2 regions of the Nonomuraea fuscirosea genome follow, and region 1 is predicted to be linked to the other one. Evidence: riboswitches for the same ligand, from Rfam matches in the RefSeq annotation. Region 1 holds a riboswitch; the other holds the start of a gene.
What was found. A riboswitch is a leader RNA that binds a small molecule or an ion and turns the genes downstream of it on or off. The one in region 1 is predicted to bind S-adenosylmethionine.
Positions count from the first base shown of each region.

Region 2: linked by a shared signal. The riboswitch ahead of OIE67_RS46055 (aminotransferase class V-fold PLP-dependent enzyme) and the one ahead of thrC (threonine synthase) in region 1 are both predicted to bind S-adenosylmethionine.

Region 1 covers NZ_CP109074.1:11,189,493-11,196,529, reverse strand. Annotated here, with positions in the region: gene OIE67_RS51705 (cold-shock protein) at 1-42, opposite strand, end outside; gene OIE67_RS51700 (MoaD/ThiS family protein) at 291-566, opposite strand; gene thrC (threonine synthase) at 591-1,823, opposite strand; SAM riboswitch class I at 1,837-1,978, opposite strand; gene OIE67_RS51690 (RNA polymerase sigma factor) at 2,058-2,513, opposite strand; gene OIE67_RS51685 (alpha,alpha-trehalose-phosphate synthase (UDP-forming)) at 2,720-4,150, shown strand; gene OIE67_RS51680 (MFS transporter) at 4,272-5,513, shown strand; gene OIE67_RS51675 (hypothetical protein) at 5,491-6,111, opposite strand; gene otsB (trehalose-phosphatase) at 6,147-6,935, opposite strand; gene OIE67_RS51665 (DUF3263 domain-containing protein) at 6,957-7,037, opposite strand, start outside.
Region 2 covers NZ_CP109074.1:10,030,314-10,037,350, forward strand. Annotated here, with positions in the region: gene OIE67_RS46040 (SAM-dependent methyltransferase) at 1-925, shown strand, start outside; gene OIE67_RS46045 (cytochrome P450) at 976-2,169, opposite strand; gene OIE67_RS46050 (TerC family protein) at 2,179-2,931, opposite strand; SAM riboswitch class IV at 3,049-3,164, shown strand; gene OIE67_RS46055 (aminotransferase class V-fold PLP-dependent enzyme) at 3,211-4,509, shown strand; gene OIE67_RS46060 (DoxX family protein) at 4,627-5,343, opposite strand; gene OIE67_RS46065 (NADH-quinone oxidoreductase subunit D) at 5,466-6,611, shown strand; gene OIE67_RS46070 (acyltransferase family protein) at 6,608-7,037, shown strand, end outside.

The sequences.
Region 1 (7,037 bases):
GCCCTTGTCCGCGTTGAACCACTTGACGGTGCCCTGCGCCACTTCCGACTCCTCTTACTGGTCTCTCAGATCTCGCCCATTCCTCCGCGAGGCCTGTAATCGTCTGACATAACTTGAAAATCAGGCAGACGATCGCCCTCGACCATACCTGTGGCACGGGGTTTGGCAACAGAGTCAATCTGCAAACCAGGTATTTCTTCGCAGCGAACCTCGTACAACGTTGAATTAGCCCAGGAAAAGCAGAAGGCGCCCACAAGGGGCGCCTTCAACGGTCGGGGTTCGCGCGGCGCTCAGCCGCCGGCGACCGCGGGGATGATGGAGATCTGCGTGCCCTCTGGGGCGGGAGTGTCGAGACCCTGGGCGAAACGGACGTCCTCTTCCCCAACATAAACGTTGACGAAACGTCGAATCTTGCCCGATTCATCCAGAATTCTCGCGCCGATGCCGGGGTAGTCGGAGTCCAGCTTGGCGAGTACGTCACGAAGAGTCGCGCCTTCGCCACTCACTTCGGCGTTGCCCCCGGTGTAGGTGCGCAGAATGGTGGGAATCCGCACAGAAACGCTCATGGTAAATGTCGCCTTTCCTGGTTGTCAGACAGTCGCACGGAACGCGTCGAGGGAGGGCCGGATCACGGCCGTGGGCGCGGCGTCGTCGCTGATGGCGTCGAGCGTCTTGAGCCCGTCGCCGGTGTTCAGCACCACGGTCTCGGCCTCGGGATCGAGCCTGCCGCTCTCGGCCAGCTTCTTCAGCACGCCCACGGTCACCCCGCCCGCGGTCTCGGCGAAGATGCCCTCGGTGGAGGCGAGCAGCTTGATGGCGGCCACGATCTCGGCATCCGTGACGTCCTCGACGCCCCCTCCGGTGCGTCGTGCGATGTCCAGCACGTAGGGACCGTCGGCCGGGTTGCCGATGGCCAGCGACTTGGCGATGGTGTCGGGCTTGACCGGCTGGACGACGTCGTGCCCGGCCTTGTACGCGGCCGACACCGGCGAGCAGCCTTCGGCCTGCGCCCCGAAGATCTTGTAGGGCGTCTCCTCGACCAGCCCCAGCTGGATGAGCTCCTTGAAGCCCTTGTCGATCTTGGTGAGCTGCGAGCCCGAGGCGATGGGGATGACGATCTGCTCGGGCAGCCGCCAGCCGAGCTGCTCGGCGATCTCGTACGCGAGCGTCTTGGAGCCCTCGGCGTAGTAGGGCCGCAGGTTGACGTTGACGAAGCCCCACTTGTCGCCCATGGGGTCGCCGATCAGCTCGGAACAGAACCGGTTGACCTCGTCGTAGGTGCCGTCGATCGCGATCAGCCGCCCGCCGAACACGCGGGCCATGGCGATCTTCGCCGCTTCGAGGTCGGCCGGGATGAACACGCAGGCGTCGAGCCCGGCCCGCGCCGCGGCGGCGGTCACCGCGCCCGCGAGGTTGCCCGTGGAGGAGCAGGAAAGGGTGTGGAAGCCGAAGTTGCGAGCCGCCTCGACGGCCATCGCGACCACGCGGTCCTTGAAGGAGTGGGTGGGGTTTCCCGAGTCGTCCTTCACGTGCAGGGATTTGAGCCCGAGCGCCTTGCCGAGGTTTCCGGCCTTGACCAATTTGGTCCAGCCGGGGTTCATATTCGGCTTTTCGGTCACGTCCGTCGGAACGGGGAGGAGTGCGCGGTAACGCCAGATGTTGGCCGGACCGGACTCGATCTGCGCCCGAGTCACCGTGCCGAAGTCGTAGGCCGCCTCAAGCGGCCCGAAACACTCCAGACAGGCGAAACTGGGACCCAGGGGGTAACGGGCGCCGCACTCGCGGCAGGACAGACCGACAGCAGGACCAAAGTCGAGCGACATGAAGCGAGGCCTTCCCTCATCTTCGCCCACGGCCACCTTGACCGCGAACCGGAATTGGCACCTAGTCCCGGTCGGCCTCGCCAGGTCGCGAGTCGAAAGCCGGGAGGGTTGCCGGGGCTTCGCAGGGCCGGTCCCTCCACCCCTCTGGATGAGCAATATGAAGTTGTTGAACTGGACTCTACCCGCTCAAGTGGCCGAAACTTCCACCCGTCTCATCATGTGGGACGGGCGGTCTCAGCGATAGTCCTCGCCCAGGACGCCCTGAACGTACTTGCGCGCCTGGTGGATGCGGGACTTCGCGGTGCCGAGCGGAATGCCGAGCTGCTCGGCCACCTCGTTGTAGTCGAGCTGGACGATGTCGCGCAGCACCAGCGCCTGCGCCAGGTCGGGCTTGTCGGCCTCCAGCGCCTCCATCGCGTCGAGCAGGTCGAGCCGCGAGCCCGCGATCACGCTGACCCGCCGCACGTCCGGCTTCTGCATGGGCAGTTCGTCCGAGCTCTGCTCGGCCGCCCTGCGCTTGAGCGTCCGGTACGTCGTCCGCGCGCAGTTGGCGGTCACGATGTGCAGCCAGGTGCTGAACCTGGCCCGCCCCTCGAAACGCCCGATGTTGCGCGCCACGGCCAGCAACGTATCTTGCGAGGCCTCTTCCGCATCCTGGTGATAGGGGAGGATCCGGGCGCAGTGGCGCATCACATCAGGCTCGATCCGCGCCAGGAGCTCGCCAAGTGCGCGATGGTCTCCTCCGGCCGCGGAGCGGGCGAGTTCCTCGGTTAGCTCATCAAGCGCCATAGATGGGATCCTATGTTTGTGATCGATGGGAGCCTAGTTGACTTCCTCGCCCCTCCGCACGCGAGATGCCGCGGTCCGCGCGTCAATCCCGCGACTCGTGACCGAGGATGTCCATGAACAGCGTCCTGCTCGCCTCCAACAGAGGCCCGGTCTCCTTCACCGTCTCCGACGACGGTGAGCTGACCATGAGGCGCGGCGGCGGCGGCCTGGTCTCGGGCCTGTCGGGCGTGGCCAAGGACGACGGCGTGCTGTGGATCTGCGCCGCGCTGTCCGACGGCGACCGCAGCGCCGTGCGCCTGGCCGCCGGCGGCCGCATCGACCAGGCCGGCTACGACACGGGCCCGCTGCGGATGCTCGACATCGCGCCCGCCGTCTTCCACCGCGCCTACAACGCCGTGGCCAACTCCACCCTGTGGTTCGTCAACCATCTGCTCTACGACATCCCCAACACGCCCAATTTCGGCACCAGGTTCGAGCGCGAGTGGGAGTCCTACCGCGACTACAACGGCGCGTTCGCGCTGGCGCTGGCCGAGGAGGCCGGCCACGGCGCCCGCGTGATGGTGCAGGACTACCACCTGACGCTGACCCCCGCCATGCTCCGCGCCGAACGGCCCGACCTGCGCATCGCCCACTTCAGCCACACGCCGTGGGCGCCGCCGGAATACTTCTCCCTGCTGCCCGACGAGGTGGCGCGCGAGGTCCTGGAGGGCATCCTGGGGGCCGATCACGCCGGGTTCCTCACCGACCGATGGGCGCAGGCGTTCATGGACTGCTGTGAGCGCCTGCTGGGCGCGGAGGCCGACCGCGTCGGGCGCAGCGTCACCCACGAGGGCCGCACCACCCGCATCGGGGTGCAGAGCCTCGGCGTGGACGGCTCGGCGCTGTGGGAGCGGGCCTGCGAGCCCGACGTCGAGTCCCACATGACCGCGCTCAGGGAGCAGGTGGGCGACCGCAGGCTGATCGTCCGCATCGACCGCACCGAGCTGTCGAAGAACATCGTCCGCGGCCTGATCGCCTACCGCGAGTTCCTGGCCGCGCATCCCGAGTGGCACGGCCGGGTCGTCCACCTCGCCTTCGCCTATCCCAGCCGGCACGACCTGCCCGAATACCGCGAATACACCGCGTCGGTGCAGCGCCGCGCCCAGGAGATCGAGGACGAGTACGCCACCGACGACTGGGACCCGCTGATCCTCAACGTCAACGACGACTACCCGCGTTCGCTGGCCGCGTACCGGATGGCCGACGTGCTGCTCGTCAACCCCATCCGCGACGGCATGAACCTGGTCGCCAAGGAGGGGCCGGTCCTGTCGGAGCGGTGCGCGCTGGTGCTGTCGCGGGAGGCGGGGGCGGCGGCCGAGCTGGGCCAGCACGCGCTCCTGGTCAATCCGTACGACATCAGCGGCACGGCCGCGGCGCTGCACGACGCGCTGGTCATGCCGGAGGACGAGCGGCGCATGCGCCGCGACAAGCTGCACGCCGCCGCGACCGCCCTGCCGCCGCAGAAGTGGTTCGCCGCCCAGCTCGACGCCCTGACCTGACCCGGCTCGGTGCCCTGACCCGACCTGACCCGGCGCCGCCGCCCTGAGCCGGGCCGGTTCCGGGCGCTGACCTACTATGGGAGGGCGATCCCCTCACCGATCGGGAGGCTGCCGGGTGAGCATGGTCTTACCGCCCATCCGGCTGATCCGAGATCGCCCGACCTGGCTCATCTACCTCCAGCTCAGCGCGTTCGCCACCTACATGTACGGCCTGAGCGCCGCCCTGCCGCTGCTCCGCGCCGACCTGCGCGTCCCGGCCACCGTGGCGGGCCTGCACGGCACCGCCATGGCCGCGGGCACGATCGCGGCCGGGCTGCTGCTGCCGGCGCTCACCCGCAGGTTCGGCCGGCGCGCGACGACCTGGATCGGCCTGGCCGGGATGAACGCCGGCCTGCTCGTGATCGTCCCCGCCGACGCCCTGCCGCTGACCATGCTCGGGTACGGCGTCTCCGGCGGGTTCAGCGCGATCATGCTCTACACCGCCATGGCCGCGCTCAGCGACCACCACGGCCCGGCGGGACCGGCCGCGATCAGCGAGGCCAACGCCGTCGGCGTGGTGGTGGGCATGGGGATGACGTTCTGCCTCAGCGTGGTCGCCCAGACCGCGTTCGGCTGGCGCGCGGCGCTGCTGGTCACGCCGGTCGTGAGCGTGCTGCTGGCGCTGTTCATGGGCCGCGTCTGGCCCCCGCCGCCGCCCGGCCCGCACCAGGCCGCCGGGGCCGCCGGGGCCGGCGTGGACGCGAAGACGGTGGCCGGTCCGGGCGGGAGCCCGGGGCGAGCGGCCAGTGCGGATGGGGACGCGGAGGCGGTGGGCAGGCCGGGGTGGGGGTTCCATCTGGCGGGGCTGGTGCTGTTCTGCTGCGTGGCGATGGAGTTCACGTTCAACCTGTGGGCCGCCGACCTGTTCGCCGGCCGTACGGGACTCAGCGCGGCCGCGGCGGCCACGGGGCTGACGGCGTTCGTGGGCGGGCTGGCGGCCGGCCGGTTCGCCGGGGCGCAGCTGGCGCTGCGCCTGCCCACGGTGCCGCTGTTCGTGGGGGCGCTGGCGGTGGCGTTCGCGGGCTGGCTGCTGTTCTGGCTGAGCACCCACCCGGCACTCTCCTACGCCGGGCTGGTGGTCTGCGGGCTCGGCGCCTCGCTGCACTTCCCGCTGGCGCTGTCGGGGCTGATCGCCGGCGCGGGCGGCCGGGCCGACCTGGCGGCGGCGGCGTCGCCGATCTGGGCGGGAGCCGCCATCGCGGCCGGCCCGCTCGCGCTCGGCGCGCTCGCCGACGGCTTCGGCACCTGGAAGGCGTTCCTCCTGGTGCCGGTGCTCATCGGCCTGGCCGTGGCCGGGGTGCTCAGTTCCAGTCGGCGTTCCTGAGCGCGGCGGACAGGCCCGGCGTGCTCCACTGGTCGACGACGAGGATCCTCGTCTTCGGCAGGTACCACTCGCGCTGTGTGTAGCGCGACTTCACCTTGCCGTTCGCGTACGAGACGCAGCTCGCCCGCCACTCGCGGTAGGCCGCCTTGTGCCCGGGACCGAGCCGGCGCAGGCCCTTGACCTTGGCCGAGCCGAGGACCTGTCCCCACTTGCCGTTGCTCGGACACTGCTGCACGTCGGTCGCGGGGTAGAACGGCCTGGTCCCGTCGTAGGCGTGGAAGAGCTCATTGCCGTGCTTGATGGCCTTGGGGCCGAGCACCCAGAAGCCGCGGCAGCCGGGGGTGCCGTAACCGCCGGAGGGCTTGGCGCATCTGCCGGTGACCACGTGGATCCAGTCGGGGCTGACCCGGTGCACCGCCCATTTGATCGGCAGATGGAGCGTCAGCCCGCCCCTGAGCTTGAGGGGCTGAGTGGACGCGTCGCTGGTGGCGTTCGCGGCGTGCGTGCCGCTGGTGGCGTTCGCGGCGTACGCGGGGAAAGGTGCGGCCAGGAGGGTGATCGCGGTCAGGGTCGCGACGGCGAGATGGCGCTTGGACATGGGACCGACTCTAGGAAGTGCGACTTGCAGCCCGATCACGAACGACTGAACGCCGACCCCAGCTCACGCAGCAGCGCCACCACACCCTGCGGCCCGTCCACTACGATGTCGGCCCGTTCGGCCAGCGCCGTCACCTCGGCGGAGCCACTGCACACGGTCACCCCGGGCAGCCCGGAGGCGCGTACGGCGTCGAACGCGGCCAGATCGCCCAGGTCGTCACCCACGAACATCACCGACCTCGCCGCCTTCTCGGCCAGGAACAGGCTCAGCGCGTGTCCCTTGTCCATGCCTGGCGGCCGCAGCTCCAGCACCATGCGCCCCGGCTCGATCACCAGGTCGTGCTTCGCGGCCAGCTTGGCCAGCGGCTCGCGCAGCACGGCCAGCGCGCCCTCGGGGTCGGGGCTGCGCCTGGTGTGCACGGCCACGGCCCGGCCCTTGTCCTCGATGACGACGCCCGGCAGATCGAGCGTGCCGAGCAGCAGTTGCAGCTCCGCCTCGGCCCTGGGCACCCCTGGCGGGGGCGGGGGCGCGGAGACGCGGCCGTCCTCCCAGCGTTCGAAGCCGTAGTGCCCGAGCACGACCAGCCCCTCCACGTCGGCCAGGCCGGGGCCGAGCTCCAGCGCGGTGGCCGCGGGCCTGCCGGTCACGACGACCACCGCGAGGACGTGAGCGCCCAGGTCGGCGAGTACTTCGGGCGCTTCCGGGTGGATCACAGCCTTGGCCGGATCGGGCACGATCGGCGACAGTGTGCCGTCGAAGTCGAGCCCGATCACGGCGCCCGCCGGATCACGCAAGATCGCTTCGATTCCAGGGATGTTCTTCACGCGGCTGCCGTACCCAGCCGGTCAGGGGCGCATGCCAAACCTTCTGGCGGCGCGCTCGCGCTGGCGGGTGGAGCGTAGCCGGCGCAGCCTCTTGACCAGCAT
Region 2 (7,037 bases), 1.2 Mb from region 1:
GTACGGCGAGGAGGGCTTCTACCTGCGCGAACGCCCGTCAGGCCACTTCCGCACCTCGGTCAGCGCCTCGGCCGCCTTCGCCGATGCCGTGCTGGCGCTGCTGGCGGAAGTGGACGCCGAACTGGGCGAGCCCGACGTGCTCGACCTGGTCGACATCGGCGCGGGCGAGGGCGTGCTGGTCACCCAGGTGCTGGAGTCGGCGCAGCCGAAGTTGCGCGATCGGCTGCGGGTCACCGCCGTCGACCTGTCCCCCAGGCCGCCGGGGCTGCCCGAGCGCGTGCGCTGGTCCGGCGCGGTGCCCGCCGGCATCGCCGGGCTGGTCATCGCCAACGAGTGGCTGGACAACGTGCCGCTCGACGTGGCCGAGCAGACCGCCGACGGGCCGCGCCTCATCCTGGTCGACGTGCGCACGGGCGAGGAGCGGCTCGGCGGGCCGCTGCGGCCGGCCGACCGGGCCTGGCTGGAGCGATGGTGGCCGCTGACCCGCGTGGGCTCGCGGGCCGAGATCGGCCGCCCCCGCGACGAGGCCTGGGCCTCGGTCCTGGTACGTCTCAGCAGGGGCCGGGCGGTCGCCATCGATTATGCACACCCTGTGGACAACCGGCCGTTGTGCGGCACGCTGACCGGTTACCGCGACGGCGCGGTCGTCACTCCCGTACCCGACGGGACCTGCGACATCACCGCACATGTCGCACTCGACGCGTGCGCGGCGGCCGGGATCTCGGCCGGTGCGATATCCACAACCTTGTCCACACAACGCGAGGCGCTGCGCGAGCTGGGGATCACCGGCGCGCGTCCGCCGCTCGACCTGGCCAGGGCCGATCCGCGCGGCTATCTCAGGGCGCTGGCGCGGGCCTCGGAGGAGGGCGAGCTGATCGATCCGTCGGGGCTCGGCGGCTTCGGCTGGCTCAGCCAGAAGCGCTGAACGAAAGCGCCGGGCCCTGGGCGGTGGGCTGAGGCGGTGGCGGTGGCGGCTCAGGCGGTGGCGGTCAGGTCGAGGCTCTGGAGGCCGCGGATGACGTAACCGGGCTTCCAGGACGGCTCCTGGCGCAGCTCCAGCGTGCCCGCGCGGTCCAGCAGCGCGCCGAACGACTCCGCCAGCTCGATCCGGGCCAGCGGCGCGCCCAGGCAGAAGTGGATGCCCGCGCCGAACGAGATGTGCGGATTGTCGGCGCGGCCCACGTCGAGCCGGTCCGGGTCCTCGAACACGGCGGAATCCCGGTTCGCCGAGCCGAACAGCAGCGCCACCTCCGAGCCGCGCGGGATCCGTACGCCGTGCACCTCGATGTCCTCCAGCACCCAGCGCTCGAACATCTGCAACGGCGTGTCCCAGCGCATCAGCTCCTCGACGGCGGTGGGCAGCAGGGACCGGTCGGCACGCAGCCTGGCCAGCTCGCCCGGGTTCCTGAACAGCGACCACCAGCCGTTGCCCGTCACGTTCACGGTGGCCTCGTGGCCGGCGTTGAGCAGCAGCACGCAGGTGCCGACCAGCTCGTCCTCGGTCAGCTCGTCGATCTGGGTGAGCGCCGAGATCAGGTCCTCGCCCGGGGCGCGGCGACGTTCGGCGGCCAGGGACTTGAGGTAGCCGGCGAACTCCTCGGCCGCGCGCACCGCGGTGTGCTGGGCCTCGGCGGCGGGGTTGAGCTCGTACATGCCGCAGATGTCGGCCGACCAGGGGCGCAGCAGGTGGCGGTCCTGGCCGGGAATGCCGAGCATCTCCGCGATGACGGTCACCGGGAGCGGCTCGGCCACCTCGGCGATCAAATCACCGCCGCCCTTGTCCACGTACGCCGCGACCAGCTCCCCCGCGATGGCGCGGACGCGGGGGCGCAGCGACTCGACCATGCGCGGCGTGAACGCCCTGGAGACCAGCCGGCGCAGCCTGGTGTGCACCGGCGGCTCCACGTCGAGCATGCCCGCTCTGATCACGCGCCAGAACGGCTCCTGGAACTCCGGCTCCGCCGGCCTGCCGAACTCCTCGTGGGTGGCCACGTGCAGGTAGGAGCGGCCCAGCCGGCGGTCTCTGAGCAGCGCGTTGACGTCGGCGTGCCGCGCGACGAGCCACTGGCCCGTCGGCTCGTAGTAGCTGACGGGCGCCTCGCGCCTCAACTGGTCGTACACGTTGTACGGGTACGCCACGAAATCCGGATTCCAAGGATCAAAGCCCACTATTTCATCTTAGGAGGGGGTTCCCCCTTCTTGGTGTGCCTGCTGCTTCTTGGCGTGCCGGCTGCGGACCCGGATGTTGAGCAGCTCCACGATGACCGAGAACGCCATCGCGAAGTAGATGTAGCCCTTCGGGATGTGCTGGTCGAGCCCCTCCGCGACGAGCACCACCCCGATCAGCACCAGGAACGACAGCGCCAGCATCTTGATGGTCGGATGCGCGTCCACGAACCGGCTGATCGGCCCGGAGGCGAACAGCATCACCACCACGGCCACCACGACCGCCGCGATCATGACGCCCAGCTCGTCCACCATGCCGACGGCGGTGATCACGGAGTCCAGCGAGAACACCACGTCCAGCACCATGATCTGCACGATCACCGACGTGAAGGAGATGGCGGCGGCCTGCTTGCCGTCCTTGCCGGCCGGGCTCTCCATGCTGTGGTGGATCTCGGTGACGCTCTTGCCCAGCAGGAACAGCCCGCCGAGCAGCAGGATCAGGTCACGTCCCGAAATTTCCTGACCCAGCACCGTGAACAGCGGCTGGGTGAGTTGCACCACCCAGGACAGGCCGAACAGCAGCAGCAGGCGGCTGACCAGCGCCGCCGCCAGACCGAGCACGCGGGCCCTGTCGCGCTGCTCAGGGGGCAGCTTCCCGGCGAGGATGGAGATGAAAATGATGTTGTCGATCCCTAGGACGATCTCCAGGGCGACCAGGGTGAAGAAGCCGATCCAGATGTTCGGATCGGCCACCCAGTCCAGCATCGGATACCTCCATGACTCGGGGGGCGGATAGGGGTTTCCGGTAGCAACGAGCCGGGCCGCGGATTAGTTCGCGGGGTTGCGATTCATGCCCGGGTGTCGGTTATAGTTCCCCTCGTAGGTCATGAGTGCCAGCGACAAGCCCCGGCTAGCTGGCCGGCAACCCTCGCGTCCGCGGCGGGGTGCCCCGGGTGAAGACCTGGTCCGTCACGAGGTGTGGCGGGCAAGCGCGGGCTCCGTGGCTGCTTCCAGGGGTCCGATGGCCCTTCAGGAGGTACCCCTGTGTCCACTCTGACGATCTTCAGCTCCACCCGTACGCCCGAGGCCGCCGCGCCGTCCGCAACGAGCCGGCCCATCCCCGCCGTGCTGGGCGCCGACCTGGAGGTGCCGGTCAAGGGCGGCAGGCTGGTGGGGTACGCCAACCTGGACTACGCGGCCAGCGCCCCCTGTCTCGAGCCGGTCAGCGCCGCCGTCACCGCCGCGCTCCCGGCCTACTCCAGCGTCCACCGCGGCGCCGGCTACGCCTCGCAGCTCACCACCGCCCGGTACGAGCAGGCCCGGCACACGGTCAGGGCCTTCGTCGGCGCCCGCCCTGACGACTCCGTGATCTTCACCCGCAACACCACCGACGCCACGAACCTGCTGGCCGGCTGCCTGCCCGAGGGCACCACCACGGTGGTCTTCGACACCGAGCACCACGCCTCCCTGCTGCCCTGGCGGCACGCCGTGCGGCTGGCGCCGCCCGCCTTCCCGGGCGAGGCCGTACGCGCCGCCGACGAGGCGCTGGCCGCGATCGAGGGGCCCAAGCTGCTGGTCGTCACCGCCGCCTCGAACGTCACCGGCGAGCTGTGGCCGATCGCCGCGCTGGCGCACATCGCGCATCGGCACGGGGCCAGGATCCTGGTGGACGCGGCGCAGCTCGTACCGCATCGGCGGCTCAACCTGACCGCGCTCGACCTGGACTACGTGGCCTTCTCCGGGCACAAGCTGTACGCGCCCTTCGGGGCCGGCGCGCTCGTCGGGCGGAGGGACTGGCTGGCCGAGGGCGAGCCGTACCTCAAGGGCGGGGGCGCGGTGCGCTCGGTCGGGGAGAGCGTGGAGTGGCACGACGACCCCGAGCCCAGGCACGAGGCCGGCACCCCGAACGTGCTCGGCGCCATCGCCCTGGCCGCCGCCTGCGACGCGCTGACCGCGACCGGCTGGACCGCGCTGGTGCGCGAGGAGGAGCGGCTGATCGCGCGGCTGCGCTCGGGGCTCGCCTCGATCGACGGCGTACGGGAGCTGTCCCTGTGGGGGGACGACCACCCGCGCGTCGGCATCGTGTCGTTCACCGTGGCCGGATACTCGGCGCGGGAGGTGGCCGAGGCGCTGTCCGGCGAGTACGGCATCGGGGTGCGTGACGGGAAGTTCTGCGCGCACCCGTTCGTCCGGCACCTGCTGGGCACCTCCGGCGGCGCCTCCGATGGGGACTGCGCGGACGACACCGGCTCGGCGGTGCGGGCCTCGATCGGCATCGGGAGCACGCAGGAGCACGTGGACCGGCTGATCGAGGCCGTGCGGGACCTCGTCTCCCGCTGCTGAGCCCGCCACGGGCCGCACCCGCCGTTGCCGTCCTCCGAGCACGTGACCGAAGGCTCGGGTCACACACCCGAAGGCTCGGGTCACACACCCGAAGGCTCAGGTCGCGCGCCCGGGAGGTCAGCGGTTCGGCGGCTTGTGGTGCTGCGGCGGCTCGTCGGAGACGAGCGCGTCGATCTCCCTCATGTCGTCGTCGTTGAGCCTTCCCGAGCCGGTGGAGCCGGTGGAGCCGGTCGAGCGGGTCGTGTCGGGCGCGGCCGGCTGCCTGGGCACCTCAGGACGGTCGCCCGACATGTCCCGCTCAGCGGGTGTCATGGGCCCGCCGGCGCGACCGGCCGGCGCCGTGCCCTCGGCGGTGGTACCCGCCGCACTGCCCCTGCTCGGGGCGTGCGCGGCCAGTTCCTCCTCGGCCGCCCGCCGCTCCCCGCGCCTGCGGAAGACCGAGGTGAAGATGGCGTCCAGCCCGATACGCCCGCCGCCCAGCGCGAGGAACAGCAGGCTCAGCGCGCCGAGCGCCCCCGGCAGCTCCCAGCCGTTGTTCGCCGACAGCACGCCGTGGCTCCCGTGCACGAACGCGATCGCGCCGATCATGTCGATCAGCAGCAGCAACGCCACCGGGCGCACCAGCAGGCCGAGGATCAGGAAGACGCCTCCGACGGTCTCGATGACGGTCGAGAACCCGGCGGCCATCTCCGGCATCGGGATCCCCATCTCACGGAACCCTTGAGTGGTCGCGCCGAGCCCGCCCTGCCACTTCTGCCAGCCGTGTGCCAGGAAGATCACGCCGGTGGCGATGCGTGCGATCAGGGCTGCGATATCAAAAAGAACTCTCTTCATGGTGTTTTCTCCCCCCGTTACCGGTATTCCTCCCCATGTCCGTCTTCGGGATGCGTTTCCGTACCATCTCTTGACCGTCCCCCGCGCTGGATCACGTACGAGGACGGTGGCAGCATTGCCGTATGACGGAACGAGTGGTCGGAATCGGCGCGGGCGCGAAAGAGCTGGCCACCGAGGACATGATCCTCAACATCGGCCCGCAGCACCCGTCCACCCACGGGGTGCTCAGGCTCCGGCTGACCCTCGACGGCGAGCGCATCGCCACCGCCGAGCCGATCATCGGCTACATGCACCGGGGCGCGGAGAAGCTGTTCGAGGTCCGTGACTACCGTCAGATCATCATGCTGGCCAACCGGCACGACTGGCTGTCCGGCTTCGCGAACGAGCTCGGCGTGGTGCTCGCCGCCGAACGCCTGCTGGGCATGGAGCCGCCGGTCAGGGCCGTGTGGGCACGCACGCTGCTGGCCGAGCTCAACCGGGTGCTCAACCACCTGATGTTCCTCGGCTCCTATCCCCTGGAGCTGGGCGCGATGACGCCGCTGTTCTACTCCTTCGACGAGCGCGAACGCATCCAGGCCGTCATGGAGGAGATCTCCGGCGGGCGCATGCACTACATGTTCAACCGGGTCGGCGGGCTCAAGGAGGACCTGCCGCTCGGCTGGCTCGACCGGGTGCGCGAGGCCGTCGCCGGGACCCGCCGCCGCGTGCCCGACATCGAGAACCTCATCCTGCACAACGAGATCTTCATCGCGCGCACCAGGGGCGTGGGCGTGCTCACCCGCGAGCAGATCATGCAGTACGGCGTCAGCGGCCCCATCGCCCGCGCCTCGGGCGTCGACTTCGACCTGCGCCGCGACGAGCCGTACCTGGCCTATCCCGAGCTGCCGGTGAAGGTCGTCACGCGGAGCGCGGGCGACTGCCACGACCGCTTCGAGGTGCTGTTCGAGCAGCTCAAGGTCTCGCTGGACCTGGCGGACGCCTGCGTCGAACGGCTGCGCTCGCTGCCGCCCGGCCCGGTCAACCAGCGGCTGCCCAAGGTGCTCAAGGTGCCGGAGGGCCACACGTACGCGTGGACGGAGAACCCGCTCGGGATCAACGGCTACTACCTGGTGTCGAAGGGCGACAAGACGCCGTGGCGGCTCAAGCTGCGCTCGGCCTCCTACAGCAACATCCAGGTGCTGCGCGAGATGCTGCCGGGGCATCTGGTGGCCGACATGGTGGCCATCCTCGGCTCCATGTTCTTCGTGGTAGGTGACATCGACAAGTGACCACCCCTCCGGCCCCCTCCCCCGAGCGCGACAAGTACGTCGACTGGCTGCGCGCGCTGAGCCTGATCGTCGTGGTCGTGTGGCACTGGGCCTTCACCATCCTGGAGTGGAAGCCGCAGGGCCCCGAGCCCACCAGCCCGCTGGGCTTCACCTCCGGCCTGTGGATCCTCACCTGGCTGCTGCAGGTGCTGCCGCTGTTCTTCTACGTCGGCGGCCACGTGCACCTGCTGTCCTGGCGGCGGGCCAGGGCGCGCGGCGTCGGCATCGGCTCGTTCGTGGCGCGGCGGATCAAGGCGCTGGCCTTACCGGCGCTGGTCCTGTCCGGGGTGTGGATCGCCATCGGAGCGGTGGTGACGTACACGTTCCAGGTGGACTGGATGTGGCGGGTCGTGCTGCTCGTGCTCAGCCCGCTCTGGTTCCTCGGCG